4 regions of the Streptomyces sp. NBC_01506 genome follow, and region 2 is predicted to be linked to each of the others. Evidence: riboswitches for the same ligand, from Rfam matches in the RefSeq annotation. Region 2 holds a riboswitch; each other region holds the start of a gene.

Evidence for each region. A riboswitch is a leader RNA that binds a small molecule or an ion and turns the genes downstream of it on or off. The one in region 2 is predicted to bind cyclic di-AMP.
Region 1: another riboswitch for cyclic di-AMP. It lies ahead of OG329_RS36710 (C40 family peptidase); the one in region 2 lies ahead of OG329_RS07980 (transglycosylase SLT domain-containing protein).
Region 3: another riboswitch for cyclic di-AMP. It lies ahead of OG329_RS04875 (peptidoglycan DD-metalloendopeptidase family protein); the one in region 2 lies ahead of OG329_RS07980 (transglycosylase SLT domain-containing protein).
Region 4: another riboswitch for cyclic di-AMP. It lies ahead of OG329_RS14845 (NlpC/P60 family protein); the one in region 2 lies ahead of OG329_RS07980 (transglycosylase SLT domain-containing protein).

What each region holds. Positions count from the first base shown of each region.
Region 1 covers NZ_CP109422.1:8,163,409-8,170,538, reverse strand. Annotated here, with positions in the region: gene OG329_RS36720 (ATP-dependent Clp protease proteolytic subunit) at 67-702, shown strand; gene OG329_RS36715 (hypothetical protein) at 710-1,018, shown strand; cyclic di-AMP (ydaO/yuaA leader) riboswitch at 1,389-1,560, shown strand; gene OG329_RS36710 (C40 family peptidase) at 1,564-2,034, shown strand; gene OG329_RS36705 (ATP-binding protein) at 2,100-2,531, opposite strand; gene OG329_RS36700 (8-amino-7-oxononanoate synthase) at 2,793-3,998, opposite strand; gene bioB (biotin synthase BioB) at 4,142-5,272, shown strand; gene OG329_RS36690 (adenosylmethionine--8-amino-7-oxononanoate transaminase) at 5,265-6,575, shown strand; gene bioD (dethiobiotin synthase) at 6,577-7,130, shown strand, end outside.
Region 2 covers NZ_CP109422.1:1,890,429-1,898,060, forward strand. Annotated here, with positions in the region: gene OG329_RS07960 (YeeE/YedE family protein) at 1-892, shown strand, start outside; gene OG329_RS07965 (alpha/beta fold hydrolase) at 924-1,754, shown strand; gene OG329_RS07970 (ArsR/SmtB family transcription factor) at 1,807-2,136, shown strand; gene OG329_RS07975 (SRPBCC family protein) at 2,133-3,002, shown strand; gene OG329_RS07980 (transglycosylase SLT domain-containing protein) at 3,164-3,907, opposite strand; cyclic di-AMP (ydaO/yuaA leader) riboswitch at 3,912-4,072, opposite strand; gene OG329_RS07985 (right-handed parallel beta-helix repeat-containing protein) at 4,504-6,426, opposite strand; gene OG329_RS07990 (galactose oxidase-like domain-containing protein) at 6,868-7,632, shown strand, end outside.
Region 3 covers NZ_CP109422.1:1,199,433-1,207,064, forward strand. Annotated here, with positions in the region: gene OG329_RS04860 (STM4012 family radical SAM protein) at 1-828, shown strand, start outside; gene OG329_RS04865 (STM4011 family radical SAM protein) at 836-1,687, shown strand; gene OG329_RS04870 (SGNH/GDSL hydrolase family protein) at 1,719-2,564, opposite strand; gene OG329_RS04875 (peptidoglycan DD-metalloendopeptidase family protein) at 2,747-3,682, opposite strand; cyclic di-AMP (ydaO/yuaA leader) riboswitch at 3,687-3,851, opposite strand; gene OG329_RS04880 (tyrosine-protein phosphatase) at 4,258-5,055, shown strand; gene OG329_RS04885 (DUF6126 family protein) at 5,092-5,208, opposite strand; gene OG329_RS04890 (helix-turn-helix domain-containing protein) at 5,374-6,021, opposite strand; gene OG329_RS04895 (aspartate aminotransferase family protein) at 6,109-7,551, opposite strand; gene dxs (1-deoxy-D-xylulose-5-phosphate synthase) at 7,548-7,632, opposite strand, start outside.
Region 4 covers NZ_CP109422.1:3,436,553-3,444,184, reverse strand. Annotated here, with positions in the region: gene OG329_RS14870 (LuxR C-terminal-related transcriptional regulator) at 1-338, shown strand, start outside; gene OG329_RS14865 (hypothetical protein) at 367-756, opposite strand; gene OG329_RS14860 (NlpC/P60 family protein) at 843-1,883, opposite strand; gene OG329_RS14855 (hypothetical protein) at 2,172-2,414, shown strand; gene OG329_RS14850 (hypothetical protein) at 2,451-3,560, opposite strand; gene OG329_RS14845 (NlpC/P60 family protein) at 3,696-4,880, opposite strand; cyclic di-AMP (ydaO/yuaA leader) riboswitch at 4,879-5,040, opposite strand; gene OG329_RS14840 (ATP-dependent DNA helicase) at 5,243-7,632, shown strand, end outside.

The DNA of each region.
Region 1 (7,130 bases), 6.3 Mb from region 2:
TGTACGTCCTGTACATTTTTTACGGACGGACGAGAGCCGAGTCCGGCACGCGAGGAGAGGCACACCATGAACCGTCCTTCCGCCCGCTACGTCCTGCCCGAGTTCACCGAGCGCACCACCACCGGGACCCGGTCCCTCGACCCGTACTCCAAGCTGTTCGAGGGCCGGATCATCTTTCTCGGCACCGCTCTTGACGACACGTCGGCCAACGACGTGATCGCCCAACTGCTCCATCTCGAATACGCGGCGCCCGACCAGGACATCGCCCTGTACATCAACTCCCCCGGCGGCTCGCTGAGCGCCATGTCCGCCATCTACGACACGATGCAGGTCGTCGGCTGCGACGTGGCGACCACCTGTCTCGGTCAGGCGGTGTCCACCGCCGCCGTCCTGCTGGCCGCCGGGGCGCCCGGCAAGCGGATGGCGCTGCCCGGCGCGCGGGTCGTCCTCCAGCAGCCGGGGATCGAGGAGCCCGTACGCGGCCAGCCGTCCGATCTCGCCATCCACGCCGAGGAGTTGCTGCGGCTGCGGGCCCTGATGGCGCGGATGCTCGTACGGCACACCGGCCGTGACGCCGAGCGGATCGACGCCGACATCGACCGGGACACGATCTTCGACGCGGCGGGCGCCATGGAGTACGGCCTGGTGGACCAGGTCGCGCAGGACCGCAGGGCGTCCCTCGGCTTCAACACCCCCCGGTGAACCGCCGATGCCGCCACCGGAACTTCCGCCGCTGCCCGCGCTGACCCGCGCCGAGGGCGACTTCGTCGACAGCTATCTCCAGGTCGTCGACCTGGTGGGCCGGATCAACCCGTCGCGCGCCGACGACACCTACGGCGCGCTGCGCGCCGCGCAGGCCCTGGTGTCCCGAGCGGCCGAACTGCGCGCCGCGCTGACGCTGATGCACGCCAGGGGCGAGACGCGGTTGCACACGCCGACCCTGGACCGCGCGCTGCGGGTTCTCGACGGGGAACGCAGGGCCGGGCGGGTCACCATGCCGCCCGGACCGCCGACTTGATGCGGGCGTCGGTCAACGGACCCGCGACACGACACCGAATCGGTGGCGCGGTGTCCCGTACGGACGCGTCCGTACGGGATTTGCCCGCTCGTTCGGCGTATCGACGCGCCCGCCGCGACAGGGGCGGCGACTTGCGACGGGCGGATCGGCCGTCCGGCCGCAACGCGTCGCTACGTCGCAGGTACAGCGCGTGAGCGGTCATATGGGCCGGTCACCGAATCGACCGTAGCAACCCAAATGGGCCATAAGTGACGAGAGTCACATATGGTCGTTTCGGCTCGGAATTGCGCTGAGGCCGCGTCAAGATCCGTGGGACGACAAGCCCCCGCCACCTCGGCGGGGCGGTCCGGGTGGACGCCGAGTCCTGCCGCCGCTCCGGATGCCTGGTCGACACGAGTGGATCGGCAGGAGTGGAGGACCCGAGCAGTTCGGGGCGGTCCGGCCATGGACCGTTCCTCGGGGTGAAGCCGCACACGCGGCCGGGCATCTTCGCCAGTCCGAACCCGACAGGTCATCCTTCACAGGCGGCTGACGAAGGGTTGCGCATGTCCTCGCAGACGCATGTCCCGTCGCTGCTCTCCCGGGCCGGTACCGCATCGGTCCTCCTCGCCGCCGTCGGCGGCACGATGCTGGCGCCCGGCGCCGTGTCGGAGGCCCACGCCCATCCGGCCGCCTCCAAGGCCCTGAATGTGGCCGCTTCCAAGAAGGGCGCGCCGTACAAGTACGGGGCGACAGGTCCGCATCGGTTCGACTGCTCGGGTCTGACGCTGTTCTCGTACAAGAAGGCGGGCAAGTCGCTGCCGCGTACGGCGCAGCAGCAGTACAACAAGTCGCGCCACATCTCGGCTTCCAGCCGCAAGAAGGGCGATCTGGTCTTCTTCCACTCCGGCAACCGCGTCTACCACGTCGGGATCTACGCCGGCGCCGGCAAGATCTGGCATTCGCCGAAGACGGGTCAGGTGGTACGGCTCCAGCGCATCTGGGCCAAGAGCGTCTGGTACGGCCGGGTCCGCTGACGCCCGTACGCCCTTACGCGCGTACTCCCGTACGGCGGTGCTCGGTACGCGGTGCGGCGTGCGGGTCAGCCCTGGGCCGGGGGCGTCCAGGGCAGGGTGATCCAGACCGTCTTACCGCCGTCGGCGGTGGGGGTCACGGCCACCGCTCCGCCGTACTCGGCGGCCAGCGCGCGGATGATGACCATCCCGCGGCCGTTGTCCTGCTGGACCGCGGCCGGGAGCCGCTGCGGCCACCGCGGATGGCTGTCGGTCACGCCGACGCGCAACTGTTCGTCGCGCTCCAGAGTGACGTCGACCGTGAAGGTCGGTGATCTGCCGAAAGTGTGCTGCACGGCGTTGGTCGCCAGCTCCGAGATGATCAGGCGAACCGTTTCGGCGGTGTCGGCGTCGCCCGGCAGTCCCCACTCCCCGAGGACACGCGCGACATATCTGCGAGCTGCCGGTACCGAGGCCGGATCGCTCGGCAGCGTGACGGATGCTTCTTGATGGTCTGCCATGGCGACGCTGTCCCTTTCCCACCGGGACGCAGACCGACCTATGGCAGATGCCCGCGAGTACGTCCCCGGATTGCGCTTCGCGCCACACTGCCATCAACGGCGCCCGGCGCATGGGCGATCCGCCGGGATATGACCCCGGTTGTCGCTCTAAGCGGTGAACCCTGCTACGCGAGACCGTATTTGAGCGGACTCAAGTTTCCGCCCCCGGCGACCGAGGGGGACGCCGGAGGAGGGAACGTGCCGGGGGACGTGCGCGCGCGCTCAACCGGTCGGTGCCACGGCCCCGGCGGGCGCGGTCGCGACGATCGTCGCGAGCGCCGTCCCGACCTGTTGGTCCGTCAGATCCGCGCGGGCCGTGAGCCTGATCCGGGAGATCCCGTCCGGTACCGACGGCGGCCGGAAGCAGCCCACCACCAGCCCCGCCGACCGGCAGTCGGCGGCCCAGCGCACGGCCGCGTCCGGGGACGGCGCCCGTACGGAGACGACGGCCGCGTCCGGGCGTACGGCGGACAGCCCCGCCCCGGTCAGCCCCTGGTGCAGCGCGTGTGCCACCGTCCGCGCCCGGCCCGCCAGCGACGGGTCCGCGCGCAGCAGCCGCAGACTCGCGAGCGCGGCGCCCACGGCGGCCGGCGCGAGGCCGGTGTCGAAGATGAACGACCGTGCGGTGTTGATCAGTTGGTCGATGACCCGGGCGGGTCCGAGGATCGCGCCGCCCTGGCTGCCCAGCGACTTGGAGAGGGTGACGGTGGCGACGGTCCCCGGGTCGCCCGCCAGACCGGCCGCGTGGACGGCGCCACGGCCGCCGTCGCCGAGTACGCCGAGACCGTGGGCGTCGTCCACGAGCAGCGCGGCGCCGTGCGTACGGCACACCTCGGCCAGTCGCGCGAGCGGCGCCGCGTCGCCGTCGACCGAGAAGACCGAGTCGCTGACGGCCAGGGCCCGTGAACCTTCGTACGTCTCAAGCGTCTTGTCCACGGCCGCCGGGTCCGCGTGCGCCACGACGACGGTCTCGGCGCGCGAGAGACGGCAACCGTCCACGATGGAGGCGTGGTTGGCGGCGTCCGACACCACGAGCGAGCCGCGCGCGGTCAGCGCGGTCAGGGCCGCGAGGTTCGCGGCGTATCCGGACGACAGGACAAGCGCGGCCTCGAAACCGCAGAACTCGGCCAGCTCACGCTCCAGTTCGGCGTGCAGGGCGGTGGTTCCGGTGACCAGCCGGGAGCCGGTGGCGCCCGCGCCCCAGCGGCGCGCCGCGTCGGCCGCCGCGCCCGTGGTCACCGGGTGGTGCGTGAGCCCCAGGTAGTCGTTGCTCGCGAGATCGAGCAGCGCCGAGCCGGAGTCGCGGGGCCGCAGCGTACGGACGAGTCCGGAACGCTCGCGCCGGCGCGCCTCGTCGTCGATCCAGTTGAACGGGTCCGGCGTCGATGGCGGACAGGGCCTGCGCGGCACGGACGGCTCGGTGGGCACGGCTCGGGTCCTTTTGTAGGCAGCCCACAGACCCTAACCGTGGTCGGACCGCCTTCGAGTGTGGTCATACACACACCTGAATGCACCTGTCTTGTAGGGTTCATCCTTGGCTCGGAGGCCCGCCGTAGGCCAGGATCGGCGCCATGGACCTGCTGAACACACTGGTGGAGAAGGGCCTTCGGCGCGAGCTGCCGTCGCGCGAAGAAGCGCTCGCCGTGCTGGCGACCTCGGACGACGATCTGCTCGATGTGGTGGCTGCGGCCGGGAAGGTGCGCCGCCAGTGGTTCGGGCGGCGGGTCAAGCTCAATTACCTGGTCAATCTCAAGTCCGGGCTCTGTCCGGAGGACTGCTCGTACTGCTCGCAGCGCCTCGGGTCCAAGGCCGAGATCCTCAAGTACACCTGGCTCAAGCCCGACGAGGCGTCCAAGGCCGCCGCGGCAGGGGTGGCCGGCGGCGCCAAGCGGGTCTGTCTGGTGGCGAGCGGCCGGGGGCCGACGGACCGGGACGTCGAGCGGGTCTCGCAGACCATCGGCGCGATCAAGGAACGACACGCGGAGGTCGAGGTCTGCGCCTGTCTCGGGCTGCTCTCGGACGGTCAGGCGGAGCGGTTGAAGGCGGCGGGCGCCGACGCGTACAACCACAACCTGAACACCTCCGAGGCGACGTACGGCGACATCACCACCACCCACACCTACGCGGACCGGGTGGAGACGGTGCGGCACGCGCAGGGCGCGGGTCTGTCGGCGTGCTCGGGGCTGATCGCGGGCATGGGCGAGAGTGACGCCGATCTGGTGGACGTGGTCTTCGGGCTGCGCGAGCTGGACCCGGACTCGGTGCCGGTCAACTTCCTCATCCCCGTCAAGGGCACGCCGCTGGCCGAGGAGTGGAATCTGACGCCGCAGCGGGCGCTGCGGATTCTGGCGATGGTGCGGTTCGTCTGTCCCGACGTCGAGGTCCGGCTCGCGGGCGGGCGTGAGGTGCATCTGCGCACGATGCAGCCGCTCGCGCTGCACCTGGTCAACTCGATCTTCCTCGGCGACTACCTCACCACCGAGGGCCAGGAGGGCAAGGCGGATCTGGACATGATCGCGGACGCCGGGTTCGAGGTGGAGGGCATGGGCACGACGACGCTGCCGGGACACCGCGACGGGGGCTGCGACAGTCCGTGCGACACACCGACGGCCGATGCCGGGGCGGACGCGGCGTCCGCGCGTACGGATCTGGTGACCGTACGGCGGCGCGGCGCCGGCACCGACCTGGCGCCCAATGCCTGACGCACCGGCCGCGCTCGACGCGGACGCGCTGCTGGCGCTGGACCGGGCCCATGTCTGGCATCCGTACGGCCCGATGCCCGGCCGTACCGACCCGCTGGTCGTGGAGTCCGCCACGGGTGTACGGCTGCGGCTCGCCCAACCGGCGTACGGGCAGAGCGAGTTGGTCGACGGCATGTCGTCCTGGTGGTCGGCGATCCACGGCTACAACCACCCGGTGCTCAACGAGGCGGCCCAGGGCCAGCTCGCGCGGATGAGCCATGTGATGTTCGGCGGGCTCACCCATGAGCCGGCCGTCCGGCTGGCCGCCAAGCTCGTGGAGATCACCCCCGAACCGCTGCGGCATGTCTTCCTCGCCGACTCCGGGTCGGTGTCGGTGGAGGTCGCCGTCAAGATGTGCCTCCAGTACTGGCGTTCGCTGGGCCGCCCGGCCAAGCAACGGCTGCTGACCTGGCGCGGCGGCTACCACGGGGACACCTGGCAGCCCATGTCGGTGTGCGATCCCGAAGGCGGTATGCACGGGCTCTGGTCGGGTGTGCTGCCGCGGCAGATCTTCGCCGACGCGCCGCCGGCCGACGTCGAGCCGTACGACGAGAGGTACGCGGACCACCTGCGCGCCCTCGTCGCCCGCCACGCCGACGAACTGGCCGCCGTGATCGTGGAGCCGGTGGTGCAGGGCGCGGGCGGTATGCGCTTCCACTCCCCCGACTACGTACGGGTGCTGCGCGAAGCCTGTGACGAGTACGGCGTGCTGCTGATCCTCGACGAGATCGCGACGGGCTTCGGCCGCACGGGCGCGCTGTTCGCCGCCGGGCACGCGGGGGTCAGTCCCGATGTGATGTGTGTGGGCAAGGCGCTGACCGGCGGTTATCTCACCATGGCCGCGACGCTGTGCACATCGGAGGTGGCCGAGGGCATCTCGCGCGGGGAGGTGCCCGTCCTGGCCCACGGGCCCACCTTCATGGGCAATCCACTGGCGTCGGCCGTGGCGTGCGCCTCGATCGATCTGCTGCTCGGCCAGGACTGGCAGGGGGAGGTCAAGCGGATCGGGGCGGGGCTGCGTGACGGCCTCGCCGAGACGGCGTCGCTGCCGGGAGTGCGGGATGTGCGCGTGCTCGGCGCGATCGGCGTCGTGCAGTTGGACCGCGAGGTGGACATGGCTGCCGCGACACGGGCGGCGGTGCGTGAGGGCGTATGGCTGCGGCCGTTCCGCGACCTCGTGTACACGATGCCGCCGTACGTCACGGACGACGCCGACATCGCCCGGATCTGCCGCGCGGTGGCGGCGGCGGCGCGGGAGGCGTGACATGCCCGTACTGATCGTCTCCGGAACGGGGACGGAGATCGGCAAGACCATCGTCACGGCGGCCGTCGCCGCTCTCGCGCTGGCCCAGGGCCGTACGGTCGCGGTGCTCAAGCCCGCGCAGACCGGTGTGGGCGCCGGTGAGCCGGGGGACGTGGACGAGGTCATACGTCTGGCGGGCGGCGTCACCACGGTCGAACTGGCGCGTTTTCCCGAGCCGTTGGCGCCCGCCACGGCCGCCGCGCGGGCCGGCACGCCGCCCGTACGCCCCGAGGAGATCGCCGAGAGCGCCGGAAAGCTGGCGACCGAGCACGATCTGGTGCTGGTCGAGGGCGCGGGCGGGCTGCTCGTACGGTTCGACGGCGACGGCGGCACGCTCGCGGACGCCGCCCGACTGCTCGCCGCCCCGGTGCTGGTGGTGGCGCCCGCCGGGCTCGGCACACTCAACATGACCGCGCTGACGGCGGAGGCGCTGCGGGCGCGCGGGCTGGTGGCGCCGGGGGTGGTGATCGGGAGCTGGCCGGCCGTGCCGGATCTGGCGGCGCGCTGCAATCTGGC
Region 2 (7,632 bases):
GTCGGCGGGGCCGCTCGGTGTCGGGCTGCTCGTCGGGGCGTTCGTCTTCGCGGTCGGTATGCAGCTCGGCGGCGCGTGCGCGTCCGGCACGCTGTTCGCCGTGGGCTCCGGGCAGTCGTCCATCGTGCTCACGCTCGGCGGCTTCATCGTCGGATCGACCCTCGCCGCCTGGCAGTTCGACCTCTGGAAGGACCTGCCCGCGCTTGATCCGGTCCTGCTGTCCGACCACGTCGGCTGGTTCGGTTCGTGGGCGGTGACCATCGCCGTACTGGGCCTCATCGTGCTGGTGAGCCGCCGCGTACAGGCGCGCCGCAACCCGCCGCCGATCAGCACCCCGCCCAGCGCCAGGGGCGCGGCCCGTGTGCTGCGCGGCTCGTGGCCGCTGGCCGCCGGCGCGCTGGCGCTGGCCGTGCTGGGCGCCGGTGTGCTGCTGGTGTCCGGCGGACCTTGGGGTGTCACGAGCGCGTTCAGCCTGTGGGGATCGCGGGTCGTCGACGCGCTCGGCGGCAACCCCGGCAACTGGTCGTTCTGGCAGCAGCCGGGCAACGCGGAGATGTTCGCGGGGCCCGTACTGAAGGACAAGAACAGCCTCACCGACATCGGCATCATGATCGGCGCCGCGGTCGCCGCCTCGCTCGGCGGCACCTGGGCGCTGCACCGGGGCATCCCCGGCCGCACCGCCGTGGCCGCGGTGCTCGGCGGGGTACTGATGGGGATCGGCGCGCGGCTGGCGGGCGGCTGCAACATCGGCGCGTACCTCGCGGGCATCGCGTCGGGCAGTCTGCACGGCTGGATCTGGGGCGCGACCGCCCTGCTCGGGACCTGGGCGGGGATACGGCTGCGCCCGCTGTTCGCGCTGGGCAACCCCAAGCCGGGGGACGGGATCTGCTGAGCGGGGTGACCTCACGCCGTAGGGTGATCCGGTGGTCATCGAACAGGACGTGAAGCTCGGCGACGGACGCACGCTGCGGACGTACGACAGCGGGGGCGGCGACTCGGACGAACTGACCGTCGTCTGGCATCACGGCTCGCCGCAGACCGGCGTCCCGCTGGAGCCGTTGCTCGCCGCGGCGGCGGCGCGCGGCATCCGGCTGGTGACGTACGGCCGCCCCGGTTACGGAGGTTCGAGCCCGCTGCCGGGCCGGAACGTGGCGTCGGCCGCGGCCGACGTGGAGCGGATCGCGGACGCGCTCGGCGTCGGGTCGTTCGCGACGATGGGGGCGTCCGGCGGGGGTCCGCACGCGCTGGCGTGCGCCGCGCTGCTGCCGGAGCGGGTGACGGGTGCCGTCTGTCTGGCGGGCATCGCGCCGTACACACGGGACTTCGACTGGTACGAGGGGATGGAGGCGCCCGGCGGTCTGCGGGCCGCAGCCGACGGGCGCGAGGCGCGCGAACTGTACGCGGCGACCGACGAGTTCGACCCCGCGAGCTTCATCCCCGCCGACTTCGCGGCGCTGGCGGGCACGTGGTCGTCGCTGGGGGCCGACGCGGTGAAGGCGGGGCAGGCCGGTCCCGGCGGGCTGATCGACGACGACGTCGCCTTCGCCACCGCGTGGGGCTTCGACCTGGCGGAGGTCGCCGCGCCCGTACTGCTCGTGCAGGGCAGCCGCGACCGCGTCGTACCGCCGTCGCACGCGGGGTCGATGCTCGCCGCGCTCCCCTCGGCCGAGCTGTGGGTACGGCCCGAGGACGGGCACGTCTCGGTGCTCGACGCGTGTCCGGTGGCGATGGACTGGCTGCTGGCACGGGGATAGCACCTCGCTATATGCGCTTGCGGTTATATAGCCGTGTGGGTATGGTCGGGATATGCCCATACCGTTCGACGTGCTCGCGGAGCCGAGCAGGCGCAAGATCCTCGATCTGCTCCTGGAGCGTCCGCATCTGGTCGGTGAGCTGACCGACCGGCTCGGCCTGAGCCAGCCGGGCACCTCGAAGCATCTGCGGGTGCTGAGGGACGCCGGGCTCGTACGGGTCAGGCAGGACGCCCAGCGCCGCTGGTACGAACTGACCCCGGAACCGCTCGCCGAGCTCGACGCCTGGCTCGCGCACTACCGGCATCTGTGGACCGGCCGCCTCGACGCGCTCGAGCAGCATCTCGAACGGCATCTCGACGTGACGGAGGACGATTCCTCATGACTGACGACCAGAACTTCTCCTCGTCCCTGTCCGCCGAGCACCACGGGCGGTCCGAGCTGCGCATGGAGCGCCGGCTCGCGCATCCGCCGCAGCGGGTCTGGGACGCGATCACACAGCCCGCGCAGCTCGCCGAGTGGTTCCCCTCCGAGGTGAGCGTGGATCTACGGCCGGGCGGCGAGATCGGCTTCCACTTCCCCGGCGACCCGGGCCCCGGCATGACCGGGCGGGTCACCGACGCCGAGGAGCCGCGCCTGTTCGCCTTCACCTGGGGCGAGGACCATCTGCGCTGGGAGATCGCACCGGACGGGGACGGCTCGCGGCTCATCCTCGTGCACACCTTCGGCGACCGGTTCGGGGCGGCGAGCTTCGCGTCCGGCTGGCAGATCTGCGTCATCGCGCTGGGACAACTGCTGGCGGGCGGCCCCGTCGATGTCGAGCGGGACACGCGCGGGAGGCTGCACGAGGCGTATCTGGCGCGGTTCGACGAGCTGACGCGGGGCCGGGTCGAGGAGACGGACGACGGCGGACGGCGGGTCCGGTTCGAGCGTCAGCTCGTACGGCCCGCCGGGGCGGTCTGGGACCGACTCACGGGCGGGGAGGAGCCGTTGGCGGGCTCGCCGGTGCCGGAGGGCTTCACGGCCGACAAGGTACCGGTGGGGCCGGTGACGGAGGTACGGGCACCGGAACTCCTCGCGTACGCCTGGCATCCCGACGGCGAGGTCCGCTGGGAGCTGCGCACCGGGACGGGGCACGGGCCCCGGCTGGTGCTCACCCAGAGCGGCCCGCGCGACTTCGACGCGGACGCGGCGCTGGTGGTGTGGCGGGAGCGGGTGGCCGACCTGGCGGCGCGGCTGCTCCAGGAGTAGAGGGATACGCAAGCCGGTCGGGCGCTTGGGGGCAAAGCACCGCAAATCCGTCCATGTTTGAGAACACGGCCCGCTTCGTGGTCCGTCTCAGCCCGAAAGGCCGGGCGGGCTGTCGCGTCAGCGACAGCCCGCCCGGCCTTGGGGACAGGCGCCGGTTCCGATCAGTACGGGCCGTTCACGTTGTCGATCGAGCCGTAGCGGTCGGCCGCGTAGTTGCAGGCCGCCACGATGTTGGCGACCGGGTCGTAGCTGTCGGTCGACGTGCCGGGCACGTGGTACGCCTCGAAGGTCGGGTCGATGACCTGGAGCAGGCCCTTCGACGGGATGCCGGCCGCGGCGTTGGAGTCCCAGTTGTTGATGGCCTGCGGGTTGCCCGCGGACTCGCGCATGATGTTGCGGTGGATGCCGTCGTACGAACCGGGGATGCCGTTCTGCGCCATGACGTCCAGCGCCTCGCGGATCCAGCCGTCCAGGTCGTTCGTGTACGACTTGGCGGCCGTCTGCACGGCTTCGGTGGACTTGGCGGCCGACGCGTTCTCGGTCGACGCGGTCGGGGCGGCCTTGGGCGCCCCCGCGAGCTTCAGCTTCAGCCCGGGGCGGATCAGCGACGGGTCGTCGCCGACGGCGCTGCGGTTGTTCTTGTACAGCGCTTCCCAGCCGCCGCTCACGGAACGGGCGTCCGCGATCTTGGCCAGTGATTCGCCCTTCACGACGGTGTGGGTCACCGTCTTGACGGCGTCGACGGCCGTCGGGGCCGTGACCGCGTGCTGCGGGGCGGGCGCGGCGCCCGCCGTGGTGGCGGTCACCAGGGGCAGGGCGAGTGCGGCACCGCCCGTGCCGACCGCGATGAGGCGGCGGGCGAGCGGGCTGGTGCGGGAACGGCGGTGCTTACCCTCTGCGGGCATGACGAAATCCTCTCCGTCGCCTACGAGGTGAGCTGTCGGGTTCGGGCGGGAGATGCCCGGCCGCGCTGTGGGCGCGACTTCACCCCAAGCCGGTCCGGCAATGCCGGATCGGCGACTTACCTGGGTCCCCCGCTCCTGCCGTACGTGAGTGGGTGAGTGCGGTTTCCGGACAGCGGCAGGATTCGGCGTTCCGCCCGGAATAACGAGAACGTAAGCGAGAACGTCCGGGCGAAACAAGTCCTGAATTCACCACGCCCTGCCATTCGCCGATCCGGCGGGCGGGCAATTCGAATTCCCGCCCGGCGGTACAAGCCTCAACTTTCCTTTCCCACACGGGAAGTGGGCGGCGGGGCAGGAGAGGCGAGTCGCCGCGCTTGTGACACACATCACTGGGGATCGACGCAACCGCCCGACGACAACACCGCCCAGAAACGGACAAGTTAGTCGCTGAATACACATAACACCCTGCCCCACAAAGCGGACAAAAGAGAATTCTCCCCCAGTTAGTGGATGTGCGAAAAGCGCCTTCCGTACGGCTCCCCTCACAGAGCCGTACGGAAGGCGGTCCAGCGGGCTCTCGCCCGGTCGACGGTGTGTCAGTCGGCCACCCGCGAAGTGCCGGGGCCGCCCGTGATCACAAAGCTCGATCCCGGCTCGACCAGGACGTCTCCCTCGGCCGAGTTGGTGATGGTGACGTTCGTCAGCGTCGCGTTGCCGCGGGCGCCGCCCATCGCGAGGATGCCGGAGCCGTTGTTGGACTTGTCGATCGACACGTCGCTGATCTCGACGTCCGGTACGTTGCCGCCGCCGTTCTTGAACTGAATGCCGTCATACGTGGAGTCGGAGATCTCGGTGTCCCTGATCTTCACCCCGGTGATGTCCCGGCTCGCCGGGAAGATCGTGATCGCGCCGAACTCCTGGTCCTCGTTCCAGAATGCGCCGCCCGTGCGGTGGAGCGCGTTACCGGTGAGCACGGTCTCGCCCGAGAACGGCAGCGGGTCGTGATCGGTCGCCAGCATGATTCCCGGGTAGTTGGCCGTGTCGGCGATCAGATTGTTCCGTACCGTGTTCCCGTAACCGCCGTATATCGCGACGCCGTTCGCCCGCCAGGGCAACTGAATCGTGTTGTTGGTGAACGAGTTGTCGTGCGCGATGTCCACCGCCGGGTCCTTGACATAGCGATTGGCCCAGACGGCGAGTGAATCGTCGCCGGTGGTGCGGAATGAGGAATTGTCGACCTGTGAATTGCGGGTGCCGTTGGTGAAGTTGATGCCGTCTGCGTACGTGTTGCGGATCCGCATCCCGCTGAACTCGAGCCCGTCGGCGGGACCCCAGAGCGCCGGGATGTTGTCGTAGTCCCGGCCGACCCACACACCCACGTTGGCGTGCTCGATCCATACGTTGGAGATCTTGGTGTTCTGCCCGAAGCGGCCGTTGAGGCCCACCCCGCCCTCGGCTCCCCCGCCGCCGCGGATCCGGCCGGAGCCGAAGATCGCGATGTCGGAGATCTGGGTGTTGTCGTCGATGTCGAAGCCGAAGTTGCCCTCGTGCGGGTGGTTGATCCCGCCCGCGTTCTGCGGCTCGGTGAGCGTGTAGAGCTGGGAGTGCCACATGCCGGCGCCGCGGACCGAGACGTCGCTGATCCCGATCTGGTTGTACTGGCCCTGATTCTGCGGGTCGTCGGTCAGGATCTTCTGTTCCTGACGCCACTGGCCCGGCGGGATCCAGACGCAGTCGATGGTGCCGTTCTGGTCGGCGGTGACCGCGTCCTGGATGGCCTTGGTGTCGTCGTCGCCGTCGTCGGGGACCGCCCCGTACTCGGTGATCGAGGTGCACTCGGCCGGCTTGCTCGTCGGGGGCGCGACCTGTTCCAGGTCGATCAGGTCGACTATGTAGAAGGACGCGTTGTCGTCCGCGTCGCGCTGGAGCTTGAACTTCGTGCCCGCCGGATAGCTTTTGTCCAGCAGCGCGTGCGACTCGTCGAACAGCCTGCGGGCGTCCGTCTGGGGCGTGTTGGTCAGCGACTCGGGGTCGTCGGTGTTGCCGTACAGCCAACTGTGCTTGGACGACAGATCCAGCTTCTGTACGAAGGTGCCGTCGGCGTAGAGGCTGACGGTGGCGTCGATGCCGCCACCGCCCGGCGCGTCCGGGACGGAGTTGCGTACGACGATCGAGTTCGCCGCGTTCGCCGAGGTGAACTCCACGAACTGGCCGGTGCTGTCCAGCCGCACCGATCTGCGGCCGGAGGATTCGCTGGCGAAGTTGGTGTGCCCGAAGGTGCGCTTGGGGTCCGCCTCCAGCAACGTGCCGTCGTAGTCGGCGGCTTCGGCCTCGTACTCGACGTACGGGAGGGTGGCCCCGCGCTCGGCGGCGGCCGGCCGCGCCGATATGTCACCGGCCTTCGCGGGCGCGCCGGCCGCCGGAGCGGACGCCGACGCGGCGGGCAGGAGTCCGACGACGAGCAGGCCGGTCATGGACAGGCCGGAGATCAGCCGTCGACTCAGGTGCTTCGACTTCATGGTGTCCTCTGTTTCCGTGGGGTCGACAGAGTGAGTGAGCGAGTGATGCCTGCCGGTCCGTGGTGGGGGGAGCGGCGGGATCGCAATCAATCTTGCAAGAGAACCGCAAATAATTGAGCTTGACAGTCCAGCTCCTGCGGACGAGCAGTGAGAGTTTTCAAGCATGTCACGGGTTTGTCAACAGCCCGCGTCAGAAGCCGACTTGGCGTGCGCCGGTGGCGGACAGGGCCGGACGGCAGGCGCCCCGCGCGCCGGGCGCTCACGCCGGGCGCGAACCCTATCAACCGACTGTTACCTCCATTGAGCCAAAATCGCTCGTTTTCCTGGACCTTTGCTCTCGAACACCACCAGCATGATTACTGCGAGTAGTCATTCGCTCCGGGTGCGGCGTCGCCGTGCCACGCGCTTCAACCATCCCCGAAAGGACCTGGACCGGGCCTCATGAGAATTCCCCGCTCTCGGACAAGGCTGTCCAACACCCTCGCGGCGTGTGCGGTCACCAGCGCCCTCGCCGCCTCAACTCTCGCCGGTGCCACCCCCGTTGTCGCCCACAACGGCGAGGGCCACCACGAGCACTCCACCAGAGCCGGCGCCGATCCCGCCAAGCCCGAAGCCAAGCCCGGCGCCAAGGCGGAGGCCAAGCCCGAGGTCGACCCCGCCGAGGTGGCGGTGCTCGGGCGCGAGCACGCCGAGGAGCACGCCGCCACTCGCGCGGGAGCCGAGGATCTGGGCACCTACCCGCAGGCGACCCGTACCGCCCGGCTCAAGATGCTCACCGACACCCAGCGCCAGATCAACGGGGACTACAAGGCGTCGGACTTCGGCGCGTTCAAGGAGTACTTCGACTCACCGGACTTCGGCGTCCATATCGCCCAACTGCCCACCGGCAAGGTGCTCCTGTTCTCCTTCGAGCGGGTCGAGACCGACCCCACGAAGGAGACGGCGCCCACCCAGATCATCGGCGCGGCCAACCGGGGACGTGCCTTCCTCTGGGACCCCGCGAAGGGCACCGGCGACGCGGCCTTCAAGAAGGTCACCCCGCCCGCCGTCACGATGCCCGACAGCACGGGCATCTCCCGTCCCGCGCCGATCTTCTGCGCCGGACACGCCTTCCTGCCGAACGGGATGCTTGGCGTCTTCGGCGGCAATCTCGGCGCCAACGGCGGCTCGGGGGCCAAGCTTTCCTTCGTCTTCGACCCGTGGAGC
Region 3 (7,632 bases), 690 kb from region 2:
GTGGAGGAGGAGGCGAAGGCGGCCGTGCGCCCGCAGCGCCGCTCCGACGTCGAGGCGGCCCTCGGCCGGATCCGGGACGCGCGGATCCCGGTCCTCAACATCGACCTCATCTACGGCATCGACGGCCAGACGCCCCGTTCCTGGCGGCTCTCGCTCGACGCGGCGCTCGCCTGGCGGCCCGAGGAGCTGTATCTCTACCCGCTGTACGCCCGGCCGCTGACCCCGCTCGGCCGGCGCGCGCATCCCAGTGAGGCCGACTGGGACGCCCAGCGGCTCCAGTTGTACCGGCAAGGCCGGGACCATCTCCTCGCGCAGGGCTACGAGCAGGTGTCGATGCGGATGTTCCGTCTCCCCGGCGCGCCGCGCGAGGGCGCGGACGACTACGCGTGCCAGACGGACGGCATGATCGGCCTCGGCTGCGGCGCGCGGTCGTACACCTCGGATCTGCACTACTCCTTCGACTACGCGGTCGGGATGCGCGAGATCCGCTCGATCATCGACGCCTACACGCTCACCGAGGACTTCTCCCGCGCGGAGGTGGGCCGCGCGGTCGACAGCGACGAGGCGCGCCGGCGCCATCTGCTCCAGTCGCTGCTCCAGGCTGTCGGCATGGCGGTGGACGGCTACCGCGAGCGGTTCGGCAGTGGCCCCGACGACGACTTCCCCGCCGAGCTGGACCGCTTCGCCGCCCTCGGCTGGCTCGACGCGGACGCCGCGCCCGGCCTGCTGCGGCTCTCGCCCGAAGGGCTCGCCCACTCGGACGCGCTGGGCCCGGCGCTGTTCTCCCCCGCCGTCCGGGCGGCGATGGCGTCGTACGAAGCGAAGTGAGGCGGACATGGACCTGACGATCCTCTACCGGGGCCCACTGGCCTCCTGCGACTACGACTGCCCCTACTGCCCGTTCGCCAAGCGCCGCGACAGCCCGGACCAACTGCGCGCGGACCGCGCCGCGTTGACGCGCTTCACGGACTGGGCCGCCGAGCGGACGGACGACCGGCTGTCGGTCCTGTTCACCCCGTGGGGCGAAGGTCTGACCCGCTCCTGGTACCGGCGGGCGCTCACCGACCTCTCCCATCTCCCGCATGTCGCACGGGTCGCCATCCAGACGAACCTGAGCTGCCGCACGGACTGGCTGAAAGCCGCCGACCCGGCCAAGCTGGCCCTGTGGTGCACCTACCACCCGGGCCAGACGCCGTACGACCGTTTCCTCGCCAAGTGCCACGAGCTGGGCGCCGCGGGCATCCGCTTCAGCGTCGGCATCGTCGGTCTCCCCGACCATCTGGACCAGGCCCGCCGGCTCCGTGCCGACCTCCCGGAACATGTCTATCTGTGGGTCAACGCGGCGGAGGGCCGCACCTATTCGGACCCGGAGGCCGCCGACTGGACGTCGGTCGACCCCCTGTTCCCGTACAGCCGCCACCCCCACCGCTCGGCCGGCCTGCCGTGCCGGACGGGCGAGTCGGTGATCTCGGTGGACGGCGAAGGCACGGTCCGCCGCTGCCACTTCGTCCCCGCCGAGCTGGGCAACCTCTACGACGGCTCGTACCGCACGGCGCTCGGACCCCGTTCGTGCCCGCTCGCGGTCTGCGACTGCCACATCGGCTATGTCCACCTGGAGACGCTGCCGCTGTACGACGTGTTCGCGGGTGGCGTCCTGGAACGGATACCGGCCGCGTTGCGCCAGTGACCCGGTGACCCGGTGACCCGGTGACCCGTCCTCAGTGCCGTATCAGGGGCAGCAGGTCCGGGCGTTTGGCGACCGTGTGGTCGCCCGAGGACTCGCCGCGCAGCCTGCGGCCGATCCAGGGGACCAGATATTCGCGCGCCCACTGCATGTCGTCGCGGCGCACCTCCAGCGTGCCGCGCGGAGGCAGCGGCGGCCACGGCTGGTCCGGGTCGGCGGGGACGTCGAGGCCGAGGACCTGGGCCGCGCGCAGCGCCACGCGGGTGTGGCCCTCGGGTGACAGATGCAGCCGGTCGCCGTCCCAGGCGCGGCGGTCCTGGACGGACCTGAGCGACCACAGGTCCAGGACCGGGCAGTCGTAGCGGTCGGCGATGGAGCGGACGTGTGCGGTGAACGTGGCTATTTTTCCGCGCAGATGACGCAGCACCGGCACACCGCGCGTGTCGAAACCGGTCGGGACCATGACGGTGCCGACCACGCTCGTCAGGTCCGCCAGCGCCCGTTCGAAACGTTCGGCGACGTCGTCGGGATCGCTGCCGGGCCGGATGATGTCGTTGCCGCCGGCGCAGAACGTCACCAGATCCGGGGCGAGTTCCTTGGCGCGCGGGATCTGCTCGGCCACGATCTGGTCGAGCAGCCGTCCCCGTACGGCGAGATTGGCGTACCGGAACGACGCGTGGTCGGGGTCGTCGACGGCCGGAGCGTCGGATGTCCGGTCGGCGAGGTCGGCGAGCAGTACGGCGAGCCGGTCCGCCCAGCCGACATAGACTCCGCCCGGTCCCGGATCGCCGACGCCCTCGGTGAAACTGTCACCGAGGGCGGCGTACGACCCGAAAGCGCTTCTGGTCTCTCTTCTCGAATCGCTCGAATCGTCAGCCACAGCAGAACATCTTTCACCCGCGTATGTGACTTACGCGACCGTAAGGAGGGGTTGACGCCGGTGAGAAACACCACCGGTCAAAATTCGTTCAAGCCGGAATAAGACAATGGCCGTCGGCCGGCACTCGGGGTGCCGGCCAACGGCCATTCCTGGAGAGGTCGAACGGCTGAAGGCCGAACGGCTCAGACGGAAACGCCGTGCTCGCGCAGATACGCCAGCGGGTCGATGTCGGAGCCGTAACTCGGGCCGGTGCGGATCTCGAAGTGCAGGTGCGGACCGGTGGAGTTGCCGGTGGAACCGGAGAGACCGATCTGGTCGCCGCCGCCGACACTCTGGCCCGCCGAGACGGTGAGCGAGGAAAGGTGGGCGTACTGCGAGTACTTGCCGTCGTCGTGCTTGATGACGACCTCGTTGCCGTACGACCCGGACCAGCCGGCCGAGACGACGGTGCCGGGACCGACCGCCTTTACGGTGGTGCCCGACGCCGCCGAGAAGTCCACGCCCGTGTGGTAGCCGCTGGACCAGCTTCCGCCGGCCTGGTGGTACGGGGTCGAGGTGGAGGAGTCGACGGGGGCGGTGTAGCCGGAGCCGCTGCTCTGCGCCGCGGGCTCGTTCGCCGCGGTGGTGTCCGCCTTCGGGGCGGGCTCGGCCGGGGCGGGCTTCGCGGGGGCCGGCTTCTTCGGGGTGGCCTCGGCCTTGCCCTCGGAGGACGCCTTGCTCTGCGCGTTGATGGTGAGCTTCAGGCCCGGGTGGATCAGCGACGGGTCGTCACCGACGGCCTCGCGGTTGTCCTCGTACAGCTTCTCCCAGCCGCCGCTGACCTTCTGCGTCTCGGCGATCTTGGCGAGGTAGTCGCCCGCGGTGACCGAGTACGTCTTCACGGTCTTGGCGGTGGCGGCCTGCTGGGCCGTCTGCGTGGCGGAGGCGGCGGAAGCGGTGTGCGCGGCGGACACGACGCGCTCCGGCGCCACGGACGGCGCCGCGGTCTGCTCGGCGGCGTGCGCGCCGGTGGCACCGATGAGCGGAAGCGCGAGGGCGGCGCCACCCGCTCCGGCGGCGACGATTCCGCGCGCGATCGAGTTGGTCCTCGGACGACGGTGCTTACCCATTGCGGGCATGGCGAATTCCTCTCCGGCGCCTACGAGGTGAGCTGTCGGGTTCGGGCTGGAGATGCCCGGTCGCGCCGTGGCGCGACTTCACCCCAAGCCGGTCCGGTGTGCCGGATCGGCGACTTACCTGGGTCCCCCGCTCCTGCCACACGTGGATGATTGCTGGTGGATGCGGATTCCGAGCGGCGGCAGGATTCGGCGATCCGCTCGGATTGCGGTGACCGTAAGCCGGGTGGGCCGACCCGTACAAGCCGTCGTATTCCCCCGGTGATCCGCTCCTGGATATCGTTCTCCAAGAGCGGTCACCCTGTGTGGATTACGGATCTTCGAATTCCGGGCGCCGCCCCAATTCCCCTTCCGGGCGCCGCCACACACCGTCACGGATATGATCTGGCTCACCAGTCGATGACGATCTGCCCCCATCTCCCCTGTGAACGGGGCACGTTATAAGGAATCACTCAATACGGACAGAAGCCCTATCCGTGAACTGATTTCAGCGGGAATGGATGTCGTAAAGTCGGAGCGCGACAGCGTCGGCGACGAGCGCCGACCGCAGACGCGGAGGAGTTCACGTGACGCACGAGGTGCCGCAGCCGGTCCCGTCGACCGAGCCCGAACTGGCCGGTGTACGCAACTTCCGCGACGTGGGCGGTCTGCCGACCGCCGATGGGCGGCGCGTCCGGTACGGCCGGCTCTTCCGCAGCGGGCACCTCGCGCACGCCACGGCCGAGGACAGGGCGTTCCTTACGTCGCTGGGTCTGCACACGATCTTCGACTTCCGCAACGCGGCCGACCAGAAGCTCGACGGCCTGGACGTGGAGCTGGCCGGCGTACGCAATGTGAACATTCCGCTCACCGACCCGGCCGACGGGACGGAGTTCTGGAAGATGGTCCGCGACGGCGATCTCGACCAGCTCCGGTCGATCCTCGCCGACGGCAAGGGCGTGGCCCGGATGTCCGCTTCGTACCGTTCGATCATTCTGGACCGCACCGCCGAGCACCGGCGTGTGCTGCACGCCCTGGCCGAGGAAAGCCTGCCCGCGCTGATGCACTGCGCGGCGGGCAAGGACAGGGCCGGGCTCTCCATCGCGGTGTCGCTGCTCGCCGTGGGCGTGGAGCGGGAGGCGATCGAGGCGGACTATCTGAAGTCGAACGATCCGCACCGCAGGTATCAGGTACGCCGCAGCGATCCGACGCCCGGCGGGACTTCGCCGGAGGTGATGGAGCTGCTGGCGCCGCTGTTCGACGCGCGCGCCGAATATCTCGAGACGGCCTTCACGACGATGGAGGAGACGTGGGGCAGCGTCGACCGCTATCTCACGGACGGCCTGGGACTGACGGACGAGACACGCGAGCGGCTGCGGAAGCGCCTCGTCGAATAGGTCCGTCCGGCGATCAGCGGCGAACGCGGCCTGTCGTCATTTCGCGCCCGCCTCGAAGAGCAGATAGAGGAACCCGGCCACGACATGACCGGCGACGAGGTAGGCGAACAGCCGGACGGCGAGTCCGCGCGGGAAGTTGCTCTCCTCGTCCATCACGGACTTGGCGGGAGCGGGAGCGGGGGCCTCGTCGGCGGGCGCGGGCGCGTCGGCGGGGGCGTCGGCGGGGGCGTCGGAGGACGGCTCGCGCTCGGCGGTGGCGTCCACAGGGTTGTCAGACACGGTGATGACCTCTCTGGTCCGTTCGAAGCTGATAGCGAGTCACCGGCGGTGGCCCCCGCCCGGCAGGCACAGCTCGGCGGTCGGGCTGGTCAGCAGGGTGTGTACGAACAGCAGCTCGACGCCGTCCGGGCCGGCCGCCGCCAGGCGGTGCGGTGTCATCGAGTCGAAGTGGGCGCTGTCGCCCTTGTCGAGCACATGGACGGCGTCCCCGAGGCCCAGCCGCAGCCGCCCCTGGAGGACGTGGATCCACTCCTCCCCCGGATGGACACGGACGAGGCCGGCCTGCGCCCCGTACGGCACCGTCACCCGTAACGGCTGCATCGCACGACCGGAGGGGCTGCCCGCCTGGCGGTAGGTCCAGCCGTCGGCCTCCACGGGCTCCGCCCGCGCGGCGCGGATGACGGGGTCGCGCTCGGGCGGCTCCTCGCCCAGCAGCTCGGAGACCGTCGTACCGTAGACACGCGCCAGTCCGAGCAGCATCGGCAGCGAGGGCTGGCGCCGACCGGTCTCCAGCCGGGAGAGATGGGCCGGGGAGAGCCCGGCCCGCCCGGCGGCGGCCTCCAGCGTGAGGCCCCGGCCGCGCCGCAGCTCGCGCAGTCGGGGTGCGACGTCCGGCAGGACCTCGTCCGTCACACCGGTCTCGCCGGTCACTCCGGTCTCGTACTCACTGGCGGCGGGGTTGCTCATACCTCCATTGCGCCAGGGATTTTCCTCTGAGGCAAATTTCTTGCCTGAGAGGCAAGCCGCCGCGGTGAACTTCGGAGCCGAGACCCGTCACCGATTCGCGATGGCCTGTTTCACCAGTGTCCTGCCGAAGTCCCACATGAGCCCGCCGCCCCGGTGCGCGTCGTCCATGACCGCGGTGAAGGCCGTCACGAAGCGGTCGACCTCCCGCTCCCCGATGGTCAGCGGCGGAATCAGCTTGATCACTTCCAGCTCGTCCCCCGAGACCTGGGTGAGGATCCGGTGCTTCTGGAGAAGCGGCACCACGACCATCTGCGCGAAGAGACCCTTCCTGGCCGCCTGGAGCATCGTCCAGCGGCTCCGCAGCCCGAGCGACGTCGGCCGCCCGAACTCGATGCCGATCATCAGCCCCCGGCCGCGCACCTCGCTCAGGAACTCGTACCGCTCGACCAGCGCCGCCAGCCTCGTCCGCAGCAGATCGCCGGTCACCCTGGCGTTGGCCACGATCCGCTCGTCCTCGATCACCGACAGGACGGCGAGCCCCGCGGCCATCGCCTGCGCGTTGGACCCGAAGCTGGCCGAATGGACCAGCACCCGGTCCATCGAGGAGTACACCTTCTTGAAGATCCAGTCCTCGCCGAGGGTCGCCCCGACCGGCACATAGCCGCCGGAGAGCGCCTTCGCCACACACACCAGGTCCGGCTCGACGCCTTCCTCGTGCTGGTACGCGTAGAAGTCGCCGGTCCTGCCCAGCCCGGTCTGCACCTCGTCGGCGATGAGCAGCGCCTTGTGCCGGCGCAGCGACTCCTGTGCCGCCCGCAGGAAACCGGGCGGCATCGCGTACACGCCCTTGCCCTGGATCGGTTCGACGACGAGGCCGGCGACGTCGCCGCGCTTCAACTCCCTTTCCAGCGCGTCGAGATCACCGAGCGCGAGCGCGGTGTCGGGCAGCAGCGGCGCGAAGCCGTCGCGGAAGCCGGCCTCGCCGTTGACCGAGAGCGAGCCGGTGGTCAGGCCGTGGAAGGCGTGCGAGAAGTAGAGGATCCTGGGTTTTCCGGTGGCGTACCGGGCGAATTTCAGCGCGGTCTCGACGGCTTCCGTACCGCTGTTGCCGAAGAAGACCCGGTCCAGGTGCGGGCTGTGCGTGAGCAGTTTCTCGGCGAGCAGTCCGGGCAGCGGCTGGCAGTCGAAGCGGGTGAGGTCGGCGAGCGAGGCGTCGAGGACGTCGTGGAGGGCCTTGCGTACGACGGGGTGGTGCCGGCCGAGGCCCATGACGCCGAAGCCGGCGAGCATGTCGAGGTAGTCGTTGCCGTCGGCGTCCCAGAAGTAGGCGCCCTCGGCGCGTTCGTAGACCTTGTCGAAGCCGATGGTCCGCAGCATGCGCGGGAGTTGGTGGTTGAGGTACGCGGTGTGCAACTCGTAGCGCTCACCGCCGCGTTCGGCGAGGAGCTTCGCGAGGTCGAAGCCCTTCGCCGGGGACGTACCGCGCTCCCCCTCCGCCTGCTCCGCCCCGTGCTCCGTGGACTCCGTCATCGCGTGCTCTCCTCGCGCTTGCGCGTACGCGCCAGTGCGGCGCTGATCCCCCCGGCGATCTCCACCGGGGTGAGCCCGATG
Region 4 (7,632 bases), 1.5 Mb from region 2:
ATGTCACCAAGACAATCACCGGCACCGACCTGGTGGACTCGGTCTTCCGCGTCCAGGACGGCGACGCGGTCTTCTCGCCACGGCTGGCGGGCTTCGTCCTCGACGCGTTCGCCTCTACCGACGCGCCGCCGGTGGACGAGGACATGGACCGTCTCACGCAGCGCGAGCGCGAGGTGCTGCGGCTGATCGCGCGCGGTTACGCGTACAAGGAGATCGCGAAGCAACTCTTCATCTCGGTGAAGACGGTCGAGTCGCACGTCTCGGCGGTGCTGCGCAAGCTCCAGCTCTCCAACCGGCATGAACTGACCCGGTGGGCGACGGCGCGCAGGCTGGTGTGAGCCCGCCTCTTCAGGAGGTGCGGTCGGATCAGCTCGAACAGAGCCATTCGGTGACGTAGTCCCGGCCGTCGTGGTGCATGAGTCCCCGGACGCACTCGCCGCGTGCCGTGTCGAGCGTGCCGGTCAGCGCGGCCGAGCCGTCCTTGGTACGGAGGGTGCCGAACCAGCCGGGGAACGCGGTGATCCGCGCGTCCTTGCGCTGGTAGCCGAGCTGGACGGGGAGGCCGGGGCCCTTGGCGCGGCCGGCGCCGTGGCGTACGTAACGCGTGGTGAAAGCCCCCTTGCCGCCCACCGGGCCCTCGACACAGAGCCGGCCGCCGGTGAGGTCGCCGCAGCCCTTGGGGGTGACGCCGACCGGGGCGAGGACGAGCAGCGAGCCGACAGCGAGCGCGGTCGCGAAGGCCCGTCCGTGTCTCATGGCGTCATCGTCGTGCGACGGGCATGGCACGGCATCCGGGCTTGGGCCGGGTGGGCGCCGGGGGCTCCGGGGCGTTACGCGGGGCGTTACGCGGGGCGGGCCGCGCCCGCGAACGGCATCTGGTCGATCGGGGCCATCCGCACCACGGCGTCGGGCCGAGGGGCGTGGATCATCTGCCCGCCGCCGACGTAGAGCCCGACATGCGAGATACCCGAGTAGAAGAACACCAGGTCGCCTGGCGCGAGCTGGGCGCGGGTGACCCGTTGGCCCGCGTTGATCTGGGTGTACGTGGTGCGGGGGAGGTCCACTCCGCCGGCGCGCCAGGCGGCCTGGGTGAGTCCGGAGCAGTCGAACCCGTCGGGCCCGGTCGCGCCCCACACGTACGGCTTGCCGATCGCCCCGCGCGCGTACGCGACCGCGGCGGCGGCACGGGCGTTGGGCGCGGCCACGGTCGCCGTAGCGGCGTCGGCGGTCCCGTTGGTCCCGGCCGTCCCGGCGTACCGCGCGCGCTCGGCGGCGGTGAGCCGGTCGAGCAGCTTCCGGGCGTCCTCGAGCTTCTTGTTGACGGTGGACTTGTGTGTGGCCAGCTCCGCCTGACGCTGCTTCAGGTCGGCGAGTTTTCCGTCCGCCTTCGTACGGAGGCGGCCGATGTCGCCGAGCTGCGCGCGCATCCTGCTGACGGCCTGGGCCTGCTGGAAGCCGGCCCGTTCGGCGAGCGCCGAACCGCGCAGATACTCGTCGGGGTCGGAGCTGAGGGCGAGTTGTACGGCGGGGTCGAGGCCGCCCGCGCGGTACTGCGCGGTGGCGATCGAGCCGAGCGCGTCGCGCGAGACGTTGAGCTGTTCCGTACGCCGGGTGGCCTCGTCGCGCAGTCGGTCCAGCGAGGAGCGCGCGTCGTCCGCCTTCTCCTTCGCCCCGTTGTACTTCTCGGTGGCGGCCTCCGCCTCGTGGTAGAGCTTGTCGACCTTGGCCTTCACCTGCGCCGGCGTGAGCTGCGGCTCGGCGTGTGCGGAGCCTTCGAGACCGGTGGCCGTCGCGGCTCCCGCGAGGGCGAGCGTGGCCGCCGTACGGCCGTAGGGGCCGCTGAACGGGCGGTACTTGGATCGGGGTCGGCGGTGCGCTGCCACGGGGGCGTCCACATCCTTCGTTCCACGCAGGCCCGGATGGCCCTTACGGGACAGGACGCTAGGCGCGCGGGTCACGGACGCGCGCTGGCATGGCCGGTATTGCCCGAGGCCGGTAGATCGGCGACGGATTGTGGCCGCCGGGATCCCACCGGATTCGACACTTCCGGACAGAACCTGACCGATCCGACGACACCGGCACACGGGCGGGGGAACGGTGGTACGCGGGCCCCGGACCGGCCGGACTGTCAGTGGGCGCGGCTAGATTTTTCCCATGACCACTCTCGGGGAATGTCGGTCTACACCGCGCGGGCGGCGTGGACCGCGAACGGACCGCTCGCGTTCATGTCGTCGGACGACGGCGACATCCTCTTCGGCGACGGCCGGGTGCGGCGGCTGTCGTCCAAGCCGAGCCTCGCCGCCTTCACCCCGGACGGCCGCGCCCTGGTCACCGTCGGGGGCGCCGAACAGGACGAGATGGAACCCGTCGACGTCTGGTTCCTCGACGGCCCGGACGGCCCGGACGGCCCGTAGAGCCCATAAGGGAGAGGACGCCAGGGGCGTGTCCGCCTACGACCGCGTCGCCGCCCCGCACTCCCCGTCCGCGCCCGCCGTCCCCTCGGTCACCGGCCCGCTGCGGTCGTAGGGGTCGATCGCGGGCCCATCCGCGTCGGCGGCCTGCTCGGCTCCGTATTCGGGGACGAGGTAGCCGGTGGGGTCGCCGCAGCCGCCGTTGGTCATATGGACCTTGTACGAAACGAGGGAGAAGGACCCCCGCTCGGTGATCACCTTGGCGGGATCGTCCCAGTTCAGCACCGTCTCGCGGCGCACGATCACGCGCGCGACCTCGTCGTCGCCGCCGCTGTCCGCCGCCGCCCGCGTGACCGGGTAGACATACGTGACATCGGCGCTCACCTGGAGGGCACCGCGCTCGCCCTCCTGGTAGCTGATCCGCCCCCGTGTCTTGACGACGTCCCCGACGACACGGGTGTGCTCCTTGTCGAACCGGCTGAACAGCAGCAGCGGGTCGTTCTCCTCGCTCGGCGCGCGGAACGCGGTCGCCAGAAAGTCCTGGACGTCCTTCTGATGAGGATTGATCAGCGCGATCGCCTCCGCCGGCTGCCCGCCCCGCAGCACCGCCGGATCCAGACTGGACGCGGCGAGGAAGTCACGGCTGCTGTCGAGCGCGTCCTTCACCTGCGCCTCGCTCATCCACCCGGTCGCCTTGGCCACGGGCACCGTGATCCCGGCCGTCCCGCTGTCCCAGCGCTCCGCGGGCGACCCCTTGAACGGTTCGTCCAGCGTGGGCAGCCCGGCCGGCTCCATGGGCGGTGGCTGGTCCGGGCGCTCCGACTCCGCGGCGAGCGGCCCCCCGGCCCCGCCGTCGTCCTCGAACCACCCGGTGACGCGTCCCGGATCCAGCGCCACGGCCAGCAGCGCGACAGCGGCCAGCAGCCCGACGACGTACCGGCCCTTCAGCCGCCTCGGCCGCCGGGGCGGCTGGTGCGTACGCCATCCCTCCGGTGGCGCGGGCTCCTCCCGCAGCCGCCGCGTCACGATCCGGGCCCGCGCCGACGCCTCCTTGGGCGCGTCGGGCACGCCCTCCGCCGACTCCCGCAGGAATCGCTCCCACTCGTCGTCGGACACGGACGAACCGTCTTGATCCCCACCCGCGTTCATGCCGGACTCCCTCTCTCACCACCGCGGTGTTCGAGACCACCGCGACGGCCCCTCCCCAGGGCACTTTTTCGCATGATCGCACAGGCGGTGAGAGGGGCCCGTGAGACCCCGTGGGCAGCCCCCGGGAGCCAGGGCTCAGGCCGGGCGCACGCTGCCGTAGATCGGCATGTAGTAGATCGACTCCTCACGGACGTTCGCACCCGGCTTCGGCGCGTGGATCATCTTGCCGTCGCCCTTGTAGATGCCGACGTGGCTGATGTCGTCGTAGAAGAACACCAGATCGCCGGGGAGCAGATCCGCCGTGGCGACGCGCGTGCCGACCTTCACCTGGTCCCAGGTCGTACGCGGCAGTTGGACGCCCGCCGCCTTCCAGGCGGCGGCCGTCAGCCCCGAGCAGTCGTACGAGTCGGGGCCGGTGGCGCCCCACACGTACGGCTTGCCTATCTGGGCGCGGGCGAACGCGAGGACCTTCTCGGCCTTGGCCGCGTACGTACCGTCCGTGGCCCCCGAGCCGGTCCCGGTGTCCGCGCCGGTGTCCGTCCCGGTGTCCGTGCCGCCGGTGGCGGGCGCCTCCTCCTGCCGCGCCTCCTCCTGCCGCTTGCGCTCCGCCGCCTCCTCCTTGGCCTTCGCCTCGGCCTTGCGGCGCGCCTCCTGCTCCTTCTTCCGCTCCAGCTCGGCGAGCCGCGCCTTCTCCTCGGCCGTCAGCTCCGACAGCAGCGAGCGCGCCGCGGCGAGCTTGTTCTGGACTTTCTGCTTGCCCTCCTTGAGGGAGGTCTGCGACTCGGTCAGCGTTTCCAGGCTCTTGGTCGCCTTCGCGCGCTGCTGGGCCGCGGACCGCTGCTCCTTCTGGAAGTCCTCGACGGCCTCCTGCTGGCGGTCGGTCAGCCGGCTCATCAACTGGGTCTGCTCGAAGTACGACTCCGGGCTGTCGGCGAACATCAGGGCGGCCGTGGGACCGACCGCGCCCGCGCGGTACTGCGCCGCCGCATACGTACCGAGGGCGCGCCGCGCCTCGTTCACCTTGTCGGCGCTCTTGGCGACGTCGTCCAGGACCCGCTCGACCGACTTGCGCTGGGTGTCGGTCGCTTCCTTCGCCTTGTTGTACTGCTGCGTCGCCGTACCGGCCTGCCGGTACAGGTCGTCGACCTTCTTCTGCACCTCTTCCACCGAGGGCTTGGGCTCGGCCGGCGCGGCGGTGGCGCTCTGCGTCGACAGCAGCGTGACGGAGGCGAGGGCGGCCGTCGTGAAGCCGACAGCCGGAGTGTTCGCGCGCATGCCGGTCCGACTGCGCGATTTGCGATGCGACGCCAAGGTCGACATCTCCTTCCGTGGACCGCCTACCGGGTTAGCTGTCGGGTTCGGGCGGAACGGAAGGCTGCCCTACGGGCCAGGAACGCGGCCCGATTCACCCCGGTCGAACATGGTGGGTCCCCGGTTCCGAACCCCCCTTCGGGAAGCCCGGATTCGGCGCAGGCCGCCCGCCCGGCGCTGATCGCCGGTGGAGTACGGACCGCCTCGGCGAGCACGCTAGCCAACCTGTGGTGCCCCTGTGAAGGTTCGATTCCGATATGCCCGATACATTTTCGTGACCTTTCGCGTAAACGCTCGTCGGCGGCCCCGCGAGGCCGTGTGGCGCCATGCGGCGGCGGGCTGTCAGTGCGGCACCCTAGACTCAGGAAGCGATGAGCAGCCTTTTTGACGACAGCTTCCTGGCGGACCTCCAGCCCTCGGCCGAGGAGCCCCCGCCGCCGCCCGAGGACACCGTTCCGGAACAGGTGCCCGACGATCTCTTCGGAGGGAAGTTCGACGTGCCCCCGCCCAGGGATCCGTATCACCGCGACGGTGCCCCGCGCACGGTCGTGGACCCGGCGGCGCTGCTCGAGGGGCTGAACGACGAGCAGCGCGCCGCCGTCGTACACACCGGATCGCCGCTGCTCATCGTGGCCGGCGCGGGCTCGGGCAAGACCCGGGTGCTGACGCACCGGATCGCGTATCTGCTGGGGACCCGCAGCGTGCATCCCGGCGAAATACTGGCCATCACGTTCACCAACAAGGCCGCCGGCGAGATGAAGGAGCGCGTCGAGCAGTTGGTCGGACCGCGCGCCAACGCCATGTGGGTCATGACGTTCCACAGCGCCTGTGTGCGGATCCTGCGCCGCGAGTCGAAGCGGCTCGGTTTCACGTCGTCGTTCTCCATCTACGACGCCGCCGACTCCAAGCGGCTCATGGCCCTGGTCTGCCGTGATCTCGACCTCGACCCCAAGCGCCACCCCCCGAAGGCGTTCAGCGCCAAGATCTCGAATCTCAAGAACGAGCTGATCGACGAGGAGACCTTCGCCGGTCAGGCCACGGACCCCTTCGAGAAGACGCTGGCCGAGGCGTACCGGATGTACCAGGCGCGGCTGCGCGAGGCCAACGCGCTGGACTTCGACGACATCATCATGACGACGGTCCATCTGCTCCAGGCGTTCGGGGACGTCGCCGAGCACTACCGCCGCCGGTTCCGCCACGTCCTGGTGGACGAGTATCAGGACACCAACCACGCGCAGTACACCCTGGTGCGTGAGCTGGTCGGCCCCTCGGGCGAGGGACACGACCCGGCCGAGCTGTGCGTCGTCGGTGACGCCGACCAGTCCATCTACGCGTTCCGGGGCGCCACGATCCGTAACATCCTCCAGTTCGAGGAGGATTACCCGGACGCGACGACGATCCTGCTGGAGCAGAACTACCGCTCCACACAGACGATCCTCAGCGCGGCCAACGCGGTCATCGAGCGCAACGAGAGCCGGCGGCCCAAGAATCTGTGGACGAACGCGGGAGCGGGCGCCCAGATCACCGGGTACGTGGCCGACACCGAGCACGACGAGGCGCAGTTCGTCGCCGACGAGATCGACCGTATGACGGACGCGTCGGAGGCCAAGGCGGGCGATGTCGCGGTCTTCTACCGGACGAACGCGCAGTCGCGTGTCTTCGAGGAGATCTTCATCCGCGTCGGCCTGCCCTACAAGGTCGTCGGCGGTGTGCGCTTCTACGAACGCAAGGAGGTCCGCGACGTGCTGGCCTATCTGCGCGTCCTCGCCAACCCGGAGGACAGCGTCCCGCTGCGCCGGATCCTGAACGTGCCCAAGCGCGGTATCGGCGACCGCGCGGAGGCGATGATCGACGCGCTCTCGGTACGGGAGAAGATCTCGTTCGCGCAGGCGCTGCGCCGGGTGGACGAGGCGTACGGCATGGCGGCCCGCTCGTCCAACGCCGTGAAGCGCTTCAACACGCTGATGGAGGAGCTGCGTACGGTCGTGGAGTCCGGCGCCGGACCGGCGACGGTCCTGGAGGCCGTGCTCGAACGGACCGGCTATCTGGCCGAGTTGCAGGCGTCGACCGACCCGCAGGACGAGACGCGGATCGAGAACTTGCAGGAACTGGCCGCCGTGGCGCTGGAGTTCGAGCAGGAGCGGGCCCAGGCGGCGGGGGCGGACGCGACAGCGACCACGGACGCGGACGCGGGTGTGGACGCGGGTGCAGAGGGCGCAGGTGCGGAGGGCGCAGCGGGTGCGGGTGCGGCGGGTGCCGACTCCGATGAGGCGACGGCTGACGCTGACGCGGACGCGGTCGCAGCGGCCCCGTCCGGCACACTCGCCGAGTTCCTGGAGCGCGTCGCGCTCGTCGCCGACTCCGACCAGATCCCCGACGAGGACGAGGACGGCTCCGGCGTCATCACACTCATGACGCTGCACACGGCGAAGGGGCTCGAATTCCCCGTCGTCTTCCTGACGGGCATGGAGGACGGCGTCTTCCCGCACATGCGCGCGCTCGGCCAGGCGAAGGAGCTGGAGGAGGAGCGCAGGCTGGCGTATGTCGGCATCACGCGCGCCCGCGAGCGGCTGTATCTGACCCGGTCCTCGATGCGCAGCGCCTGGGGCCAGCCCTCGTACAATCCGCCGTCGCGCTTCCTGGAGGAGATCCCGGGCGAGCATCTGCACTGGAAGCGCACCGGCCCGATGGCGGCTCCGGCGGGACCGACGTCGGGGATCACGTCCTCGCTGTCCACGTCCCGCTCACGGTCGGGCCCCGC